Regions from separate parts of the Rhodovastum atsumiense genome, predicted to be linked through region 2. Evidence: riboswitches for the same ligand, from Rfam matches in the RefSeq annotation. Region 2 holds a riboswitch; the other holds the start of a gene.
What was found. A riboswitch is a leader RNA that binds a small molecule or an ion and turns the genes downstream of it on or off. The one in region 2 is predicted to bind cobalamin.
Positions count from the first base shown of each region.

Region 1: it holds a riboswitch for cobalamin, as region 2 does, so the genes downstream of both, NBY65_RS10160 (cobyric acid synthase) here and NBY65_RS16560 (ribonucleoside-diphosphate reductase subunit alpha) in region 2, are expected to answer to the same signal.

Region 1 is NZ_OW485601.1:2,228,479-2,235,455, forward strand. Features, by position in the region: gene cobT (nicotinate-nucleotide--dimethylbenzimidazole phosphoribosyltransferase) at 1-750, opposite strand, end outside; gene NBY65_RS10160 (cobyric acid synthase) at 855-2,309, opposite strand; cobalamin riboswitch at 2,456-2,656, opposite strand; gene NBY65_RS10165 (divergent polysaccharide deacetylase family protein) at 2,808-3,770, shown strand; gene NBY65_RS10170 (SH3 domain-containing protein) at 4,188-5,063, shown strand; gene NBY65_RS10175 (hypothetical protein) at 5,089-5,232, shown strand; gene NBY65_RS10180 (hypothetical protein) at 5,263-5,445, shown strand; gene NBY65_RS10185 (carbohydrate porin) at 5,498-6,922, opposite strand.
Region 2 is NZ_OW485601.1:3,640,152-3,647,128, reverse strand. Features, by position in the region: gene NBY65_RS16560 (ribonucleoside-diphosphate reductase subunit alpha) at 1-2,339, opposite strand, end outside; cobalamin riboswitch at 2,447-2,644, opposite strand; gene NBY65_RS16555 (hypothetical protein) at 2,775-3,683, shown strand; gene cybH (Ni/Fe-hydrogenase, b-type cytochrome subunit) at 3,686-4,423, opposite strand; gene NBY65_RS16545 (hydrogenase small subunit) at 4,464-5,534, opposite strand; gene NBY65_RS16540 (quinone oxidoreductase family protein) at 6,014-6,977, opposite strand, start outside.

The DNA of each region.
Region 1 (6,977 bases), 1.4 Mb from region 2:
GGCGCCGGCCATCATGGCGATCTCGCAACCGCCGAAGGCGGCGAGCGCTTCCAGCGGGTCGCGCACGCCGGGGTGGCGGGCCTGCACCCGCGCCAGGATCTCGCGCTTGCGGGCGTGTCCGGCCGGGTCGTGCCCGGCGCCGATGCCGACGCAGTCGGCAAGCGGGATATCGAGCAGGGCGCTGGTGATCAGCGCGGCGGCCGAGGAATTCCCGATGCCCATCTCGCCCGGCAGGATGGCGTTGCAGCCCCGGGCGGCGAGGTCGGCCACCACCTGTCCGCCGCGGTCGAGGCAGAGCGCGACCTCGTCCGGCGTGAGCGCGGTCTCCTGCAGGGCGTTGCGGGTGCCATGGCGGACCTTGAGGTCGATCAGGTCGGGATGGGGCGGCAGGTCGACGGCGACGCCGGCGTCGATCACCTTCACCGGCAGGCCGGCGAGGCGGGCGAACACGTTGATGCCGGCGCCGCCCGCGAGGAAGTTGGCCACCATTTGCGGCGTCACTTCCGGCGGAAAAGGGCTGACGCCGTCGCGGGCGAAGCCGTGGTCGCCGGCGAAGACCAGCACCGCCGGCGCGGTCAGCACCGGCCGTGTGGTGCCCTGCATCAACCCGAGCCGCAGCGCGAGGTCTTCGAGCCGGCCCAATGAGCCGGGTGGCTTGGTCTTGGCGTCGATGCGGGCCTGCAGGGCGGTGGTGAGATCGTGGGCAAGCGGCGGGATCGCGGGGGCCTGCCAGGACGCGGGATGGCTCATGGAGGTGTCACTTCGGGGAAAAAGGGGATCCAAGGGCCTTTGGCCCTTGGTGGAGGTGCAGGAGGCAAAGCCTCCTGCCGGGGCCGGGGCAGCGCCCCGGGCGTTCAGATCCCAAGGTATCGCCGCACCGGATCAAGGTTGACGTGTGCGGCGACGTGTTCGGCCATGGCGGCGTAGAGCGCGCGGCGCTGTTCCGCCCAAGGAACGGCATGTGGTTTGTAGTCTGTGAACCCCGCGGCCGTGGCAAGGCGGGCGCGGGAGCGGGGGGATTCGAACCAGCCGTGCAGGTAGGTGCCCCAGACCCGCCCAGCCTGTGTCCCTTCCGGGCGTGGGGTTCCGTCGTTCCACACCTGGTGCAGGGGCGTGCAGGGCCCGGTGGCGATGGTTTCGCCCATGTGGATTTCGTAGGCGGACCAGCGGTCACCGTCGCATTCGGCTTCGGTCGCGCGCAGGGTCTTGGCGGCGTGGAAGGTGGTGGCCACCGGCAGCAGGCCGAGCCCGGCTTCGTCGCCGGCATCCCCGGCCACGCCCGTGGGATCGTGCAGCCATTCCCCCAGCATCTGGTAGCCGCCGCACAGCCCGACCACGAGCGTGCCGGCGGCGGCGGCGTCGCGGATCACCCGGTCCAGGCCGCGGGCGCGCAGCCAGCGCAGGTCGGCGATGGTGTTCTTCGAGCCCGGCAGCACGATGGCGCGGGCGCGGGCCAGCACGTCGGCGTCCTCGGTCCAGCGCACGCGCACGCCGGCATCGTCCCACCAGGGCTGGCAGTCGGTGAGGTTGGAAGCGTGCGGGGTGCGCACCCAGGCCAGGGTGTCGCCCTGTCCGCGATCCTGGTCGGCGGCGGAGAAGCCGTCCTCCTCCTCGGGCTGCAGGTCGCGGCGCAGCGGCACGGTGCCGAGCACGGGGAAGCCGGGCGCGTAGGGGGCGAGCCAGGATTGCGGGTCTGGAAAGAGCGACGCGTCGCCACGGAAGCGGTTGACGATGGCGCCGAGGCAGCGGGCGCGATCCGCCTCGTCCAGCAGGGCCCAGGTGCCGGCGAGCTGGGCGAAGATGCCGCCGCGGTCGATGTCGCCCACCAGCAGCCAGCGTCCGTCCAGGTGGCGGACCGGCCGCAGGTTGGCGATGTCGCGGGCCATCAGGTTCAGTTCCACCGGACTGCCGGCGCCTTCCATCACCAGCACGTCGCAGCGTGACCGCCAGGTTTCCAACGTGTCGGCGACGACCTGCCAGAGCCGCTCGGCGCGGCCGTAATAATCGCGGGCGGCGCAATGGCCCTCGGCGCGGCCGAGCACGATCACCTGCGATCCCATGCCGCCGGAAGGCTTGAGCAGCACCGGGTTCATCTCCACCGTCGGCAGCAGGCCGCAGGCCTCGGCCTGCACCGCCTGGGCGCGTGCCATCTCGCCGCCGTCGAGGGTGACCCAGGCGTTGTTGGACATGTTCTGCGCCTTGAATGGCGCGACGCGCACGCCTTCGCGGCGCAGCCAGGCGCACAGCGCCGCGGTCATCCAGCTTTTGCCGGCACCCGATCCGGTGCCGAGCACGCCAAGCGCCTTCATGGGACCTCTCTGACAGGGGGATCGTCGGGCATGCATGGCGTCCTGCAGGCGTGCCGGGTGGGCTGCACCGCGGCCGATCCGATACGGCGAGTGCCGCCTGCGGGTCTTTCTCCCGCCGCGTCCGGTTCATCCCGCCCGGGCGCACGCGCGCATTCTCGACGCCGGCCGGTTTCCTGGCTCGCAGGTCCTCGCCGGTGTCCGCCTTCTCACCCCGGTGGCGAGGCAATGGCTCGTTGGACCCGGCTCGCTGCCAACAGTTGCGGGAGCAGCCGCGCCCCGGACTGCCATTGCGGCCCGGGCGCGTTCCCGTTTCAGCCCTTGCGGGCACCGGCGCCTGCCCCAGGTGTTAGGCCCGATCGCCCCGGCACGCAACCGGTCCAACCGCGCGGCGATTGCGCGGGCGTATCGGCATGGCGCGAAGCGGCCCGGCAATCAGGACATTGGAATGTCCTGGTCAGGGAAGCTATGAGACAGGGTGAAGCAGGATTTCAACGGACGATGACCATGATGCTGCGGCGTGGTGTGGTGGCGGGCCTGATCGGCGGTGCGGCAGCGCTCGGGGCCGTGCCCCTGTTGACGAGCTCGCCGGCGCCAGCGCCGGCCCCGGCGGCCCCGCCGCCGCCTGCCCCGGTGCCGCAGCCGGTGGCGCTGACCACGCCGGTGCTGCAGCCGGCGGTGTTGCCGCCGACAGTACCGGCCCGTCCGGCCACGCTGCTGCCGCCCTGGCGCCGCTATGCCATCTCCCCCGCCGCCGCCGAGGGGAAACCGGTGATCAGCATCGTCATCGACGACCTCGGGGCGACGCGCCTGACGGAGCGCACGGTGGCGCTGCCGGGGCCGCTGACGCTGGCCTGGTTCCCGTTCGCGCCGCGCCTGCCCGAGCAGGTGGCCGCCGCCGCCGCCCGGGGCCACGAGGCGCTGCTGCACATGCCGATGCAGTCCTTCTCCAACAGCACCAGCCAGACCGGGCCCGATCCGCTGCGCATCGACCTGCGCCCGGAAGTGAACCTGGCGCGGCTGCGCACGGCGATCGCGGCGGTGCCGGAGGCGGTGGGGCTGAACAACCACATGGGCAGCGTGGCGACGCGCGACCCCGCCCTGATGTCACTGGTGGCGGCCGAGACCCACCGGCAGGGCATGCTGTTCCTTGACAGCGTGGTGATCCCGCACAGCCAGGGCCTGCCCTGCGCGCTGCAGGCCGGCGTGCCGGCCGCGGGCAACGACATCTTCCTCGACCCGGTGAAGGGCACCTATTCGGTGATGGAGCAGCTCGCGCGGGTGGAGCACATCGCGCGGCATCGCGGCTACGCCATCGCCATCGGCCATCCGCATCCGAAGACCCTGGACGGGCTGGCGGCCTGGCTGCCCGGCGTGGCCGCCAAGGGGTTCGTGCTGTGGCCGGTCTCGGCGTCCGTGGCGTTCCGCAACCGGATCGACCTCTCGACCCTGGGCTCCGCCTGACCCCCCTGCGCCGCGGCCCCCGACGCGGCCGCGGCGGCCCCTGGCTGGCGAGCCCGATCAAATCAAAGACCAGCATCGAAGCAGCAACGGGAAGTAGCACCGCGAACGGAACACCTGTGCTCCGCTCACGAGGAATATGTGCGTTTTGTCACGTGAATCGTGATGCGAAAACAGGAACCAATCCTGCTTACCCCAGCTACTTTCTGCCAAAACCGCGGCACTAGCGAAAATTCCGCGCGGCCGCCTTGCGGGCAGCCACGGACTGGCCCGGTGCCGATCATGGCGCTGAAACCCTATAAGTTGACCTTCGAGTTTGACCGTTTCTCTCTGCTGGCCCGCCGAGCTGCCGTCTCGCCCTCCGGTCCAGGATCAGAAAGGCTTCATGTGCGCATGCGCTGGACCAGGATCGTTGCCGCTGTGAGCCTGCCGGCTCTGCTGCTTGCCGGATGCAAGGACGATAAAAAGCAGGAGACGTTGCAGCCGGCCTTCGACATGACCGGCTATGCCCGGCAGCTCGTCGAGCAGAACCTGCGTGCCCTTTCGGACTCGCCGCCCGCCGTCAGGATCCGCGGCGTGCAGGTGTATCCGCAGGCCATGCCACGGCAGATCGCCGTCTGCGGCCAGGTCGACCTTGCGCGCGGCAATGGCGGCATGTTCACGCTGTTCGTCTCCGTGGTGTCCTACGAGGACGGATCCGGCGCGAAACCCCCCGGCTTCCAGGTGGACCAGACCGTTGCCGAGACGGTCGAGGCAGCAAACCGGGTGTGGGCCAAGATGATCACCTACTGCTACGAGAACGGCGGGCCGCCGCCGCCTCCACCACCCACCGCCGCGAGCGCACCCCAGCCCCCGGCGACGGCCGCGACCGAACCTGCGGCCACGCCGCCGGCGGCGTCGGCCGCCACCCCGGCGGACAGCGGCCATGCCCAGCCCCCGCCCCGCCGCGAGCGCACGGCCACGAAGGACCCGGCAACGGCCAGCCCGCGGGAAGCCCCGCCCCCTCCGCCGCCCCCCCGGGAGGTGCCGCACCCGCCGGCCGTCACGCCGGCGCGCGAACCAACCCCGCCCAAGGTCACGGCTGACACACCGGCCAGGGCGCCGGCCTCCGGCAGCGTGGTGCTGCGGCAGCCCGGAAACCTGCGCGCAGGCCCGAGCGGCGGCGGCGAGGTCATCCGCGTCGTGCCCAGGGACACGACCTTGCGGGTCTTCGGGGAAGCGCCCGGCGGCTGGTATCAGGTCGGCGACGCCGCGCCGTGGGGGTGGATCCACAGCAGCATGGTGCAACGGCAATAGATCGCGGCCGGCACGTTGCCCTTCCATGTTCAAGGGCGATGCAGACGGCCCTAGAGGATACCCCGGCCGCCGCGGCGGGCCGCAGGAGCCCGCGGGCACGCCCCTTTCCGGCATGCTGCTCGGCTACGGCGCCACGGTGCTGATCCTGATTGGGGCCGCGCTGGCCTGACATGCCGAGGGCCGAACCACCACAAGGCTGGTGGACCTGACCGTGCTGTGGGCGGCCACCATCCTGGCCTTCCTCGGCGGGGTGCGGCGCGGCCTTGCCTTCCGCACGGTGAACCCGCCCCCTGCCGGCGCGGTCGCGGCGGCGTTGGGGCTGTTCGCGCGGGTCTTGCTGGCCCTGCTGGGCGAACTGGTTCTGCTGTGGACCCGGGCCTGAACGGGACAAGCGGCCGGGCCCCATGCCGAAACGGCATGGGGCCCAAGCCGCGTCAGAAGGTGATGGTGCTGCGCAGTCCGAAGATGGCGGCGTCGCCGATGCGCTTGGTGGGATCGAGCGGATCGGGCACGCCGCCGGCCGGGCGGAACACGTACTGGAAGTCCGGCTGCACGATCAGCCATGGCGTGACCTGCGCCTGGTAGGTCAGTTCCAGCACCGTCTCGCTGTTGCGGATCGGATAGGACGCATCGGTGAAATACGTCACGTCGCGATCGTAGCGGCGGGCCTTGGCACCGATATGGGCATAGCCGATGCCCAACCCGATCGTGTCGTCCTCGCGGGCGGGGATCGCCCCCTTCCAGGTGACGCCCACGTTCATGAAGAAGTTCACCGGATTGCGGTCATTGGTGGTGCCGGTGATGCGGCCGAACACGCCGATGCCCTGGTCCTTGGTGCCGGGCTTGCGCCAGACCATCTGGTCGGCCACGGCATAGAGGCTCCAGTTGTTGGTGCGGCCCAGCGCCACCCCGCTGCTCGACGGATCGGCGAGCAGCAGGCCGTCATTGGCATAGCGCTGGTCGGAGAACTGGTTGGAGTTGTACCAGCCACCGACCTTGTAGGTGCCGGGAAGCCCGGTCGCGTCCTCGCCGCCGTTGATGCTGTACTGCACCTCGCCGATGACGAAGACGCCGCGGTTCAGGGTGAACGAGGTGCCGGAGGGGTTGCGCACCTGCGGATCCGGATTCTCCCCGACCGGGGCGGGGTCGCCGCTGTAGACGCCGAGCAGGACAGCGAGATCCTCGCGCGGCTTCACCTTCAGCCGCACGCCGGGGGTGGCCAGCGGATAGGCCGGGCCGCCGGAGGGCAGGTCTACCGCCGCCAGGGTCGGCCAGCCGAACGATGCATTGATGAACAGCCCGCCATACTGGGAAACCTGGAATTCCTGGTCGGCCGCCTGCTGGCCGACGCGCACCGAGACGCGGTCGTCGAACAGCGCCTGCTCGTACCACAGCTCGAACAGCCGGGTGGCGCGGGTGGCCTCGATGCCGCTGACGGTGTTGATGTTGCCGATGTTGTTGGAACTCAGGCCACGGCCGTGGATCTGGTAGGCGCTGGCGTTGAAGGTGCCGCCGGGCAGGCCGAACGCCTTCCCGGTATCGACCTGCACCCCCATCAGCGTGGCGCCCTCGTAGACCGCGCCCTGGCGGAAGCCGCCGCTGACATTGCCGAGCACCTCGCTGGTCTCCTGCAGGGTCAGGGTGACGCCGGCATCCTCCAGCCGGGAGCGGAGCCCGCCGAGATCACCGAGCATGTGCTCGCGTTCCCAGAAGCCTTTTTCCGGCTCGGCCCCGGTCTGCGGGCCGGCACCGAGCGGCTGCTGCTCACGGGTTTCGGGGGCGGCCGGAAGTGGTGTCTGCGCCAGCGCCGGCAGCGCGGCGACGCTCGCAAGCAGCAAGGCGAGGAGGGACCGGGACACCGCAGGCGATGATGCCAGGACGGCCGGACGGAATGATGAATGCGGATGCATCGTG
Region 2 (6,977 bases):
CCGGCCAGCGTCGATTTCTCCACCTGCGTGGCGGCACGGGCGCGCAGGTAGTAGGTGGTCTTGAGCCCCATCCGCCAGGCGAGCCGGTACAGCGCGTCGAGCTGCCGGCCGGATGGCCGCGCCATGTAGAGGTTCAGCGATTGCGCCTGGTCGATCCATTTCTGCCGCCGCGCCGCGGCGCGGACCAGCCAGTCCGGCGCGATCTCGAAGGCGGTGGCATAGAGCGCCCGCAGATCCTCCGGGATGCGGTCGATCGCCCCCACCATGCCGTCATGCCGCTTGAGGTCGGCGATCATCGCCGCGTCCCACAGCCCGCGCGCCTTGAGGTCGCGGACGAGACGGGCGTTCACCACGGTGAAGTCGCCGGACATGTTGGCCTTCACATGAAGCTGGCTGAAGGCGGGCTCGATCGAGGGCGAGACGCCGACGATATTGGCGATGGTGGCGGTGGGGGCGATGGCCAGGACGTTGGAATGACGCATGCCCACGGCCTGCACCCGCGCGCGCAGCGCATCCCAGTCCAGGGTCGTGCCGTGGTCGAGCCGCACGTCGCCGTCACGCGCCGCCGCCAGCAGATGCAGGCTGTCGATGGGCAGGATGCCGCGCGACCACAGCGAGCCTTCGAACGAGGCGTAGCGTCCGCGCTCGGCGGCCAGCTCCACCGAGGCGTCGATGGCGAAATAGCTGATGGCTTCCATGGAGGTGTCGGCGAAGTCCACCGCCGCCTCGGAGGCGGTGGGCAGGCGCAGCGTCTCCAGCGCGTCCTGGAAGCCCATCAGGCCGAGGCCGACCGGGCGATGGCGCAGATTGGACCGGCGTGCCTCGGGGATGGAATAAAGGTTGATGTCGATGACGTTGTCCAGCATGCGCATGGCGGTCCGCACCGTGCGGGCGAGCCGGTCGCGGTCGAGCCCGTCGGCGGTGACGTGGGCGGCGAGGTTGACGGAGCCGAGATTGCACACCGCCACCTCGCCGGCACTCGTGTTGAGGGTGATCTCGGTGCACAGATTGGAGGAATGCACGACGCCCGCATGCTGCTGCGGCGATCGCAGGTTGCAGGCATCCTTGAAGGTGATCCAGGGATGGCCGGTCTCGTACAGCATGGTCAGCATGCGCCGCCACAGATCCACCGCCTTCACGGTCCGGAACACCCTGATCCCGCCGCGCGCCGCCTTCGCCTCGTACGTCTCGTAGGCGATCCTGAAGTCGTGGCCGCAGAGATCGTGCAGGTCCGGCACCTCGTCGGGGGAGAACAGCGTCCAGTCGGCCCCGGCCTCCACCCGCTGCATGAACAGGTCGGGGATCCAGTTGGCCGTGTTCATGTCGTGGGTACGGCGGCGGTCGTCGCCGGTGTTCTTGCGCAGGTCGAGGAATTCCTCGATGTCGATGTGCCAGGTCTCCAGGTAGGCGCAGACCGCGCCCTTGCGCTTGCCGCCCTGGTTCACCGCGATGGCGGTGTCGTTCGCCACCTTCAGGAACGGCACCACCCCCTGGCTCTGGCCGTTGGTGCCCCGGATATGCGCGCCCAGCCCGCGCACCTGGGTCCAGTCATTGCCGAGCCCGCCGGAATACTTCGCGAGCAGCGCGTTGTCGCGGATCGCCTTGAAGATGCCGTCGAGGTCGTCCGCCACCGTGGTGAGGAAGCAGGAGGAAAGCTGCGGCCGCCGCGTGCCGGCATTGAAGAGGGTCGGGGTCGAGACCATGAAATCGAAGGAGGACAGCAGCTCGTAGAAGGCGATGGCCCGTGCGTCCCGGTCCTCCTCCCGCAGCGCGAGCCCCATGGCGACGCGCATGAAGAAGGCCTGTGGCAATTCGATGCGGGTGCCGCGGACATGCAGGACATAGCGGTCGTACAGCGTCTGCAGGCCCAGGTAATCGAAATTCAGGTCCCGTTCCGGCCGCAGCGCCGCGCCCAGGCGACCAAGATCGAAGCGCCCGAGTTCGGGATCGAGCAACCCGGCGGCGATGCCGGCCTGCACAAAGGCCGGGAAATACGTGGGATAGCGGGCCGCCATCTCGTCCTGGCCGGGCCGGTCCGGCCGGCCGGACAGGAAACTCAGCGCCTCGCACCGCAGCCGGTCGGCGAGCAGCCGCGCCGCCACCTGGGCATAGGCCGGCTCGGTCTCGACGAGCGTGCGGGCGGCGAGGATCGGCGCCAGCGCCGCTTCGTCCGGCGTGATCCCGTCATGCAGGTCGCGCCATGTCCCGGCCAGCACGGCCTCGGCGGAGACACCCTCAAGCCCGGCGCAGGCATCCCGCACCAGGGCGACGAGCCGGGCGGCATCGGCGGGCGGCAGGCGCGGTGGCGCCGATCGGTCGTGCTGGGTGGAGACGAACATGCGGCGTGAACCCCTTGTGATCTGGGGGCAGGGACCGGGCGGCCGCATGGGACGGCGACGCCGCGCAGGCGTGCCGGGGATGCGGTCCACCGGGGCACCCCGCCCGAGGACGTACGGCTGTCGCGGCAGGTCTCCTGGCTCGCGGGTCCCGGCTTCGGCCCGTCTTCCCAAGGCCGTGCGGCCCCAGTGACATGGATGGGCGGAAGCTCGCCGCTGACAGTTGCGGGGGCAGCGCCGGCCTCGCACCGGCTTCCCTCTTAGCCCTCGATCTTGCGATGCGAGGGACCGTGACACCTATATATAGGGGAATGCCGGCGATTCGTGTCAATATATAGGGCTGCCCGCGCGTCACGGCGGCGCCGCGCGCCGGCGGGGCGAGCCATCCCGCCGGCCCGGGCGTATGACTCCGTCACCGATGTCCAGGGAGCCACGCCGATGCTGCGTGCACGTCTGTCAGGTCTTGCCGGCCGGATGCGGCCGCGGCTGCTGGTGATGATCCCGCTGCTGGCGCTGCTGCTGGCGGCGGCGTCGGGCGGGATTGACCGCACCGTCGACCGGTTCGTGACCCCGCTCGCACCCGAGCAGGCGCGGCAGATCCTGCAACGCACCCAGCTCGCGGCGGGACTGGCCTACGTGACCGTGCGCGCGCTCGGGCGGGTGGTGGGGGTGGCGTCCTCGACCACGGTCAACGCCAATGTCGGGGCACTGGTCAATGGCGGCGCCAGCATCGAGATCGGCAACATCCTGCGCCCCTTCGAGCAATTGCTCGACAGCTTCGCCGACGTGCTGATGGCCAGCCTGGTCTGCGTCACCATCCAGCTGGTGCTGGTGGACGTGCTGGACAGCTTCGCCCTGCCCTGGGTGCTGTCGATCGGGCTCGGCGTGCTGGCGGCCGCCATCCTGACCGGCGCGACGCGGGGGAGCGGGCTGCGGCGACTCGCGCAGGTGCTGATCGCCAGCGCGTTGCTCGGCAAGCTGCTGTTGCCGGTCAGCCTGCAGGCGACCGAGGCGCTGTCGCAGCGGTTCCTGCGTGACCGCGCCGCCCAGGCCGAGCTGACCCTGAACGCCACCCAGGCCGAGCTGACCGCGGCGATGCCGCGCCTCGCCGAGGGGGCGGCCCGACCATGGTACGACCCGCGCCGCCTCACCGACGGGCTGGGCGCGCTCTCGCCGGACCGCCTGGCCGACTCCTTCAGCCGCCTTGCCGCCAGCGTCGAACATGCGGTGGAGGCGAGCCTGACCTGGATGGCGGTGTTCGTTCTGCAGACCGTGGTGTTTCCGCTCACGGTCGCGGGGGCTTCGGTGTGGCTGGTCCGCGCGGCGCTGCGGCGGCGCAGGCCATAGGTTCAATCGTTGCGGTCGTCGCGGAACTGGCGCTCCCCCGAGATCATGGTGGCGATCATCGTCTGGCGGGACATGATTTCCTCGCGCACCGACGCATAGACATGGATGATCGTGAAAATCACGATCATCCACAGACCCAGATGATGCAGCGTGTGCACGTCCTGGCTCGGCAGAACGTCAAGCAGCGTCCCGAAGACGACGTATTCCCAGCTGTCGCGCCCGGTGCCCTCGGAATACAGCGCGAACCCGGTCACGATCATGCCGATCGTGCCGAGCGTCATCGCGAAGAACATCGTGATCTGCGCCAGCGGATTGTGGCCGAGGTATTTCTTCGGCTCGTCCACGAGAAACAGATACCACTTCGCCTCCCACACCACGCCGCGCCACCACGCGCGCTCCCAGACCGGGAGATGGAAGATCTGCCGTGAATGGCGGTTGCCGACGAAGCCCCAGTAGATCCGAAATAGGAATGAAATCGCCAGCACGTAGCCGGACACGAAATGGGTGAAGCGGATATAGCCGAACAGGAAGTTGGCGCTGGCCTCGCCCGGCAGCGTGGGCGGCGGCGAGGCGATCAGGTAGCCGGTCGCGACCAGCACCATCATCGCCAGGGCATGCACCCAGTGCCAGGCCCGCACCGCCGCCTCGTAGACGTAGATGGTCGAGCGTCCGTTCGAACGATCCGTCGGGTCAAGGTCGACCACCCCGCGGAAGCGGGTGGTGCGCGAAAACTCGTCCATGGTTCCCCCCTTGGATGATGCGCCGCGTCGGAAGGCACCGTCAGCGCCCCGCGAACACCCGTTTCACCGTGGTGGCGCCGGCATGGGCGGCCACCGCCGCGGCGACCGCGCCGGCGGCGACGCCGCCGATGCGGTCGGCATTTGCCTCGATGCCGAACTGACGAAGCGGCGACAGGCGTTCGTAGAAGGGGCCGTTGTCCCAGAACGCGTCCTCCGCGCAGCCGATGCAGCCGTGGCCGGACTGGATGGGAAACGACACGCCGCCATTCCAGCGCACCGTGGAGCACGCGTTGTACGTGGTCGGCCCGCGGCAGCCCATCCTGTACAGGCAGTAGCCCTTGCGGGCGAAATCATCGTCCCAGTCCTGCACGAACTGGCCGGCGTCGAAATGCGGGCGGCGATAGCATTTGTCGTGGATGCGCTGCGAGTAGAACATCTTCGGCCGTCCCCGGCCGTCCAGTTCGGGCAGGCGGCCGAAGGTGGCCACGTAGCTGAGCACGCCGGTCATCACCTCGGCGATCGGCGGGCAGCCCGGCACCTTGATGACCGGCCTGTCGCGGATGATCCGGTCGACCGGCGTCGCCTGCGTCGGATTGGGCCGGGCGGCCTGCACGCAGCCCCACGAGGCACAGGACCCCCAGGCGATCACCGCCATCGCCTCCTGCGCCATCCATCGCAGCCGTTCGACGAAGGGCCGGCCGCCATCGATGCAGAACATGCCGTCCTCGGCGAGCGGCGCATTGCCCTCGACGGCGAGCAGGTAGCGCCCCCTGTAGGTGTCACGGATGCCTTCGAGGATCTCTTCGGCCTGATGGCCGGCGGCGGCCATGAGAGTGTCGTCATAGTCGAGCGAGATCATCGACAGCACCACGTCCTTTGCCAGCGGGTGCGCCGAGCGGATGAAGCTCTCTGAACAACACGTGCATTCCAGGCCGTGCATCCAGATGACCGGGATGCGCGGCGTGGTCTGCAGCGCGGCGGCGATGCGCGGCGCGGCGACCGGCGCGAGTCCCAATGCGGATGCGGTCAGCGTGCAGAAGCGGATGAAGCTGCGACGCGTGATCCCCTGCCGGCGCATCGCGTCGTAGAACGTTTCCGTTCCCTGGGGCATGAGCTGGGTTCCTGGCAGTGGATCATCCACGACCGCCGGGGCGCGGCACGCGCATCCCCGGCGGAGCGCGGCCGCCCGGCGACCACGCCCTGTCCGCGTGGACAGGGGATGCGTGTTTCATCCCTGGGCCTCCCACATTGAGTCTTGTCGTTGTCGGCGATCGGCGCGTCATGCCGCTTCCAGGTTACGCGCGCATCGGGAGAGATATCGTGGCACTGGCATGCAATGCGTCACCTGTTCGGTCACTGCATGACATGGCGGCGTCCACAGTATGCGATGACGGCAGCGAAACGTGAAAGCAAAATCGTATCATGCAGTATGAGACAAGGATGTTCGGGCACTGGCATCAACAACGACGCGACCAGTGACCGCCATCGGGCGGTGCCTGCGCGAGGCCGGCCCGTCATGGCAATGGCTGTATACCGCGGCGCAACATGCCAGGCAGGCCGTGGAACTCCTCGAAATCCACCACGCACGGCTCATGGAATCAGCAGGATGCTCCCGGTGGTGCGTCCGGCCTCCAGAGCGGCCTGTGCCTCCGCCGCCGCCGCAAGTGGGAATTCCGCGCCGACCCTTACGCAGAGCCCGGCCGCGATCACGTCGAACACCGCCGCGGCCGCCAGCGGATAGGCGTCCGCTTCGTTGGCATAGGCCATGACGCTGGGGCGGCTGAACGAGATCGACCGGCGCGGCCCTAGGTCCTCCACCGCGACCGGCGGAATCGGGCCGGCCACCTGGCCGAGGCTCGCCACCACGCCGAACGGCCGCACGCAGCCCAGGGTCCGGCGCAGCATCGTCCCGCCGATACCGTCATAGGCGACATCGACCCCGACGCCGCCGGCCAGTTGCTTCACCGCCGCCTCGAGCCCCGGATCGCCGTGCAGCAGCACGTGATCCGCGCCGGCCTGCCGCGCCACCTCGATTTTCGCCTCCGACCCGACGGTGGCGATCACCACCGCGCCCAGGCGTTTCGCCCAGCCGCTCAGCATCTGCCCGAGCCCGCCCGCCCCGGCATGCACCAGCACGATCGTGCCCGGCCGCACCGGGAAGACGCGATGCAGCAGCATGTGCGCGGTCAGGCCGCGCGCCATGGCGGCGGCGGCGGTGCGCGTGTCGATGCCGTCCGGCAGCCGCACCACGCGGGCGGCGGGCAGCAGGCGCTCGGAGGCATAGCCGCCGACCGGCGCGCCGACATAGGCAACGCGGTCACCGGGGACGACGGAGGTGACGCCCTCCCCGACCGCCTCCACCACTCCGGCGCCCTCGACGCCCGGCACGGCGGGCAGGTGCGGCAACGGGTAGAGCCCGATGCGGTGGTAGATATCGATGAAGTTCACGCCGATGGCGTCCTGCCGCAGCCGCACCTCGCCCGCCCCGGGCGGGCCGATCTCCCGCTCGGCCAACCGGAGTTGTTCGACGCCGCCCGGCGCGATCAGATGGATC